Linked DNA regions of Accumulibacter sp.. The protein of the gene in region 2 interacts with the protein of the main gene of each other region in a pairwise test. Links are inferred from orthologs where the notes say so. Each region holds a gene or a part of one and is shown on either strand. Other genes may lie near its edges.

Region 1 (3,256 bases), 1.3 Mb from region 2 along the record:
TGCTTTCCCCGGCATCCTCAAGGATCCCAGGAGAGGCAAGCTATACACTCACCTCTTCCTCAACGAGGCCGCGCTGATCGGCAAGATGTCCCACCCGCACATCGTGCAGACCTACGATGCTGTGGTCGATGACCAGCTCTGCTACATCGTCATGGAGTATGTTCCGGGCGGCACACTCGAAAGCGTCTGCTCCCGGGGCCAGTTGCTGCCCATCGAGCGTGTCGTCGAAATCATCTTCAAGTGCACTCGGGCGCTCGACTTCGCCTTTCGGATGGGCATCACCCATCGCGACATCAAACCGGCGAACATCCTCTTTGCCAGTACCGACCGCAATCAGGGTGACATCAAGGTCTCCGATTTTGGCGCCGCGATCATCGGTTCGCCAGAGCGGACGCTGGTACTCGGCATCGGCTCGCCCGCCTACATGTCGCCCGAGCAGGTGAAGGACCGAGCGCTGGATCACCAGACCGACATCTACTCGCTCGGCGTCGTCATGTACCAGTTGCTGACCGGGCAGTTGCCGTTTCAGGCACGCAACAGCTACGATCTGATATACCAGATCATCAACGCCGAGCCGCGCCGCCCGTCGTCGCTGCGCAATGAGATCCCCGCAGCGCTCGATGCGATCGTCGCGCGTGCGATGAACAAGCAGCTGGATGCGCGGTACAGCAGTTGGACCGAGTTCGGACACGACCTGACTCTCGCCTTCCGCGGCAGGAGGCCAAGCGTGCCAGCGGAGCGCATGGCCGATTTCGAGAAGTTCGAAAAGCTTCGGTCATTCGGCTTCTTTGCCGAGTTCTCCGAAGCCGAGATCTGGGAAGTAGTCCGCTTCTCGAGATGGAGCCGGGTTGCCCCCGACACCGTCATCATTGCCGACGGCGAGGTAGGGGATTGCTTTTACTTCCTCGCCGAAGGCGAACTGAAAGTGCTCAAGAACGGTATGCTTCTCGATCTGCTGACCAGTGGCGAGTGTTTCGGTGAAATGGCGGTGATCGGCAAGGCGACTGCGCTGCGCGGCGCCGACGTCGTCGCGCTGACCGACGCCAAGCTGGTGATGATCGCCGCGGCTGCCCTGCAGGAATCGTCGGCAACCTGCCGCATGCACTTTTACCAGGCCTTCCTCGCCGTCCTCAGCGATCGGCTGACCTCGGCCAATGTCCGCCTCGTCTCGTTCTGACGCCGGCTGCCGATGGCCCCAGTAAGCCGCGGCGCGGGCGGTGGCGCCGAGTGTGCTGCTCAGTGGCCGCAGAAGGGTGCTACGCCATTCCAGCCCATCAGTGCCTGGCGTTGGTAACTCGTGCGGACGATCCCGGTACTTGCGTCGAAGAGGACGTCAAAGCGCGCGAGTTGGTTCCACGAATCGCAGAACTGCCACTCCCAGACGAGTTCGTTGCGCGCGCTGAAATACTCGGTCCATTGCGGCACCGGCGGACCGAGGAGACGCAGGACGGACTCCCGGTCGCTCTTGCCCGGCTCGATACGCGCAAAGTGCTCCATGTCCAGCACCTGCTCGATCCGCCGCAGTCTGCCGTCCGGGGCGATGAAGACCATGAACGTCTGCGGACCGGATGGGCCACGAGGATAGGCCAGCTGCTCGCTGCCATCGGCGTCCAGCCAACGCATCGCCGGCGTGCCCATCGTCGCCATGACGTCGGACACGGTCGCCACGCCGGGCTTCAGGCCGTAGCCGCTGTAACCGGCACACGCCGAAAGCACGATCGCAAGAAACAGGGTCGGCGCGAACCGTCCGATTGAGGGTCGCATAGTCATGTGGCCTCCCTTTGAATGGTCTGCCAGCGGCTGATGGTCGCGCCAAGCGACTGCGGAGAGAAGAGCCCGAACCCAGGCGAGTGTCGGCGAGGCCATGCCCGTCGACATGGCCACTGCCAGCGGAACGAGTCTTCAGCTGACGCCAGCCTGATCCTGCAGGAGCTTCTGCAACTCGCCCTCCTCGTACATCTCGCGCATGATATCGCAACCGCCGATGAACTCGCCACCGACATACAGCTGCGGAATCGTCGGCCAATTGGCAAACTCCTTGATACCGCTGCGAATCTCCGGGGCTTCGAGGACATTGACACTGAAGAAACTCGAAAGACCACAAGCCCTGAGAATCTGGACCGACACCGCCGAGAAGCCGCACTGCGGAAACTGTGGCGTCCCTTTCATGTAAAGGACCACTGGGTTGCTCGTCACCTGCTCCTTGATCAGCTGCTGCACATCCATCTTGAAACCTCATAGCTCATCTGGTTGAAGAAAGAAACCGTCCTGCTGCGACTCTTTGTCCCGGCTGCCCGGCACGCGCCCAGCGCTGACCCGCTCGATCCCTGCCAGGTCGGACCAGGTCGCCACGCCGGCCAGACCGGCCTCTTGCAGCAACTGGCGAACTGCCTCGCCCTGATCATGCCCATGCTCGATCAGCAGGCAGCCTCCCGGCAGCAGGTGCATCGCCGCACCGCCAACGATCACCCGCGTGCAGTCCAGTCCGTCGCCCCCCGCGACACCATCGGTCAAAGCCATCCGCGGTTCGAACGGCAGGCCACCGCTCTCCAGATGCGGGTCAGACATGGCCACGTAGGGCGGGTTGGCGACAATCAGATCGAAGCGCTCACCAGCGAGTGGTCCATACCAATCGCCTTCGAGAAAGCGTATGCTCACCCGGTGCAGAGCCGCGTTCATTCGCGCCACGGCCAGCGCCGCTGGTGACAGATCGACTGCCACCACCCTGGCTTGCGGGCAAAGGCACTTCAAGCTGATCGCCAACACGCCGGAACCCGTTCCGAGATCCGCGACAGCGGGTTCGTGCAACGCTCGCAGTCTTTCGAGTGCCAGTTCCACCAGCAGTTCCGTTTCGGGACGCGGCACCAGCACGTCGGCGTTGACCCTGAACTCGCGACCGTAGAAGCCCACTGACCCGACCAAGTGAGCGAGAGGCTCACCGCTCGTACGTCGCTGCACGAGCGCTTCGAGTTGCCACACCTGCCGCGCTGACAGCGGCCGGCTCGGATGAGCGAGAAGGTCGGCGTGGCTGCAACTGGCCACGTGCTCAGTCAGCAGGCGGGCATCGAGGCGATCGATCCGCTGTCTTGCAAGCCGCCAAGCTTCGCCGATGGTCGTCACCAAGCCGCTGCCAGACGCGTCACCCGGCATCGGCGAGCATGGCCAGCTGATCAGCCTGATGCTCGGCAGTGAGTGCCGTGATGAGTTCGTCAAGCTCACCATCCATGATAGCGTCGATCTTGTACAGCGTCAGGTT
Region 2 (4,067 bases):
GCGCCGGTCTCACGCGCGTGCCGCCCCTGTGTATTGCCGGGGAAGACGATCCATGGCGATTCGCGGACGATCTCCCGGGTGTGGACATGACCCAGCGCCCAGTAATCGTAGCCCTTGTCGGCGAGGCGCTGTGCCGTCGTCGGCGCGTAGGGCTGATGTCCCTCGCGCCCCGACAGCGCGGTGTGCAGGACGCCGATGTTGAGCAGCCCGTCGCGTGGCGCGGGATAGGCGGCGGCGAGGTCGATCGTCACCGCCTCGCTGGCAAAGCTCTGGCCGTGGATCGCCAGGTCGAGGTCTGCGAGCACCTGCGTCGCCGGACGATTCGCGGGAAAGCAGAAGACGTTCTGCGGCAGCGGTAGCGAACGCGTCAGCTTGCTGACCGCATCATGGTTGCCGTAGCTCAGGAAGACGCGGATGTCGGCAGCGGCCAGGCGGCGCAACTGCGCGGCGAAGTAGAGGCCGGTATTGAAGTCCGGCCAGTCGCCGTCGAAGATGTCGCCGGCGATCAGGACGCAGTCGGCGGCGCGCTCGATGGCGAGGTCGACGACATTGGCGAAGGCGCGACGGGTGGCGTCGCGCATCTCGTCGACGGGTGCGCCTTCGTAGCGTTCCAGCCCGCGCAGCGGACTGTCGAGATGGATGTCAGCGCAGTGGATGAAGCGCATGCGGGCAGCAGTCGCCGTGCCGGGTCGCCGCGGCCGCGTCGCTCAGCGGATTCGCCGGACGACGGCGCCCAATTGTTCGAGCTTCTCCTCGATTCGCTCGTAGCCGCGGTCGAGATGGTAGATGCGGTCGATCAGCGTTTCTCCCTGCGCCACCAGTCCGGCAATCACCAGGCTGGCCGACGCGCGCAGGTCGGTCGCCATGACCGTCGCTCCCTGCAGATGCTCGACGCCGGTGACCAGCGCGTTGCTGGCGTCGATCCGGATGTCGGCACCGAGCCGGATCAGCTCGACGGCATGCATGAAGCGATTCTCGAAGATCGTCTCGCGGATCACCGCCGTGCCCTCGGCGACGCAGTTCAGCGCCATGAACTGCGCCTGCATGTCGGTCGGGAATGCCGGGTACGGCGAGGTGCGCACGCTGACTGCCTTGAGACGCTGCGGTGCCGCGAGGCGGATCGCCTCGCGCTCGGCGACGATCTCGCAGCCGGCGTCGAGCAGTTTATCGACGACGACATCGAGGTAGGCGGCCGAAGTGTGGGTCAGCCGGATGCTGCCGCCGGTTGCCGCTGCCGCACAGAGGTAGGTGCCGGTCTCGATGCGGTCGGCCATTACCGTGTGCGCTGCACCGTGCAGGCAGTCGACGCCGCGGATGCGGATGCGGTCGCTGCCGGCGCCCGAGATGCGCGCCCCCATTGAGCTGAGGCAGTCGGCAAGATCGACGATTTCCGGTTCGCGGGCGGCATTCTCGATCGTCGTCTCGCCGTCGGCGAGAACCGCCGCCATCATCAGGTTCTCGGTGCCGGTGACGGTGACCATGTCGGTGACGATGCGGGTGCCTTGCAGGCGCCGCCTGCCGCCGGCAATGCGGGCATGGATATAGCCGTGCTCGACCTGGATCTCTGCGCCCATTGCCTGCAGACCGCGGATATGCTGCTCGACCGGTCTGGCGCCGATGGCACAGCCGCCCGGCAGCGACACCCGGGCCTCGCCGTGGCGCGCCAGCAGTGGACCGAGGACGAGGATCGACGCGCGCATGGTCTTGACCATGTCGTACGGGGCGAGCGGATTGTCGAGGTTGCGACTGTCGAGGACGACTTCGGAAGTCCCCTCGCGGCTGACCTGGACGCCCATCTGCTCGATCAGCCGCAGCATCGTCGCCACGTCCCGCAGTTGCGGCACGTTGCGCAGATGCAGCGGTTCGGCGCTGAGCAGGCTGGCGCAGAGGATCGGCAGCGCCGCGTTCTTGGCGCCGGAAATCGCGACTTCGCCGGCGAGCCGCCGGCCTCCCTCGATCAGCAGCTTATCCACGGCTGGCGTCTCTCCACTCTGCGGGGGTCTGCGTCTTCATCGACAGCGCATGCAACTCGCCGGAGTCGAAATGCTGCTGCAGGATCCGGTTGACCAGTTGCTGGCGCTGCACGCGGTTCCTGCCGGCGAAGCTGGCGCTGACGATCAACGCCTCGAAGTGGTGGCCATCGCCGCTGACCTGCAGGTGTTCGCAGGGCAGGCCAGCGGCGATCAACTGCTGGACTCGTTCAGGGTGCATCATGATTCAGGATCTCAGTTTGTAGCCGCTGCGCAGCAGCAGCAGCGTTGCTGCCGATACCAGGGCGAAGCTGCTGCCGACGACCGCCAGGCTGGTCTCCGGCGGCACGTCCGAGATGCCGAAGAAGCCGTAACGAAAGCCGTCGATCATATAGAACACAGGGTTGAAATGCGATACCTGCTGCCAGAAGCCGGGGAGCGAATGGATCGAGTAGAAGACGCCGGAGAGCATGGTCAGCGGCATGATCAGGAAGTTCTGGAAGCCGGCGAGCTGGTCGAACTTGTCGGCCCAGATGCCGGCAATCATCCCCAGTGCGCCCATGATCCCGCCGCCAAGGAGGATGAAGACGAGAATCCACAGCGGTGCCTCGACCGCCGGCACGGCAAACCAGATCGTCACCAGCAGGACGCCGGTGCCGACCATCAGGCCGCGCAGCATGGCGGCGACGACGTAGGCGAGGAAGAACTCGCCGTAGGAGATCGGCGGCAGCAGGACGAAGACGACGCTGCCCGTCACCTTCGACTGGATCAGGCTCGACGAACTGTTGGCGAAGGCATTCTGCAGCGCTGACATCATCACCAGACCGGGGATCAGGAAAGCGGTATAGGGGACGCCATGCACCTGCACATGCGCTTCGAGAACGTGCGCGAAGATCAGCAGGTAGAGCAGCGCCGTCAACACCGGTGCGGCAATGGTCTGGAAGCTGACTTTCCAGAAACGAAGGACTTCCTTGTAGAGCAGCGTGCGAAAGCCGGTCATCGGTCGTTGCTCCGGCTGTCGGCCGCGTTGCGCATGACGCCGAGGAAAACATCCTCGAGATCGCTCTGGGTCAGCCGCAGGTCGTCGATGACACAACCTGCCTGCCGCAGTTCGGCCAGCAGCTGCTCGACCTCGCGGGCTCCGGCAAGCGGGAAGGCCCAGTTCCCGTCGACCCTCGTTGCCTGCGCCGCCAGGTGTCGCGGCAGCGCTGCCGGCGGCGCCAGGCGCAGGCTCAGCGTCTGCCCGGCGAAGCGAGCCAGCAGGTTGGCGGTCGAGTCGAGCGCCACCACGCGCCCCTGCTTGAGCATGGCGATGCGGCCACAGAGCGATTCGGCCTCCTCGAGGTAGTGCGTCGTCAGGATCACCGTGTGGCCGTCGCGATTGAGACGACGGACGAACTGCCAGAGGCCCTGCCGCAGTTCGACATCGACGCCAGCGGTCGGCTCGTCGAGGACGATCACCGGCGGCTTGTGCACCAGCGCCTGGGCAACCAGCACCCGCCGCTTCATGCCGCCGGACAGCCGCCGCATGTTGGTGTCGGCCTTGGCGACGAGATCGAGGTTGGCGAGGATCTCGTCGATCCAGTCATCGTTGTTGCGGATGCCGAAGTAGCCCGACTGGATGCGCAGCGTCTCGCGGACCGAGAAGAAGGGGTCGAAGACCAGTTCCTGTGGCACCACGCCGAGCAGGCGGCGGGCGGCGCGGTAGTCGCGGACGACGTCGTGCCCGAGGACGGCCAGCTGCCCGCGTCCGGCCGGCTGAGACCGGCCAGGCAGGAAATCAGCGTCGTCTTGCCGGCGCCGTTCGGCCCCAGCAGGCCGAAGAACTCACCCTCGTCGATCCGCAGCGATACCCCGGCGAGTGCCTGCACGGCGGCGAAGCGCTTCTCGACGCGATCGATGGCAACCGCAACGCCCATTGGTCGTGGCAAGCAGCGGGCCGCCTCAGGCCAGCGGCAGGAGTTCGGCTACGCCGTAGAGCGAGGCCAGGCTGAGCAGGCTTGCCGGCGGATTGATGATGCGCAGCTGCAGACCACGTTCGCCGGCGGTGCGCAACCAGGCGAGGATCAGGCTGACGGCCGACGAGTCGACTTCGCC

What was found. The genes of interacting proteins can lie anywhere in the genome.
Region 1: the proteins of V5B60_RS01925 (region 2) and grxD interact in binary tests that used the Escherichia coli proteins (3 or more experiments, as listed by UniProt). The link is inferred for Accumulibacter sp. from one-to-one orthologs.

Annotation. Positions count from the first base shown.
Region 1 is NZ_JAZKUG010000001.1:1,731,515-1,734,770, reverse strand. Bases 565-3,256 are described here. They hold grxD (Grx4 family monothiol glutaredoxin), read right to left. Parts: upstream 2,227-3,256; coding sequence 1,903-2,226; downstream 565-1,902. Other genes in these bases: prfA (peptide chain release factor 1), read right to left, coding at 3,140-3,256; prmC (peptide chain release factor N(5)-glutamine methyltransferase), read right to left, coding at 2,236-3,150; V5B60_RS07450 (hypothetical protein), read right to left, coding at 1,237-1,770; V5B60_RS07455 (serine/threonine-protein kinase), read left to right, coding at 565-1,177. In the rest of the region: more of V5B60_RS07455, read left to right, coding at 1-564. UniProt on the Escherichia coli protein: Monothiol glutaredoxin involved in the biogenesis of iron-sulfur clusters.
Region 2 is NZ_JAZKUG010000001.1:421,780-425,846, reverse strand. What follows is about bases 591-3,529. They hold V5B60_RS01925 (BolA family protein), read right to left. Parts: upstream 2,215-3,529; coding sequence 1,966-2,214; downstream 591-1,965. Other genes in these bases: V5B60_RS01920 (ABC transporter permease), read right to left, coding at 2,218-2,970; murA (UDP-N-acetylglucosamine 1-carboxyvinyltransferase), read right to left, coding at 708-1,973; V5B60_RS01935 (metallophosphoesterase family protein), read right to left, coding at 591-665. In the rest of the region: more of V5B60_RS01935, read right to left, coding at 1-590; V5B60_RS01910 (STAS domain-containing protein), read right to left, coding at 3,915-4,067. UniProt on the Escherichia coli protein: Involved in cell resistance against acid stress.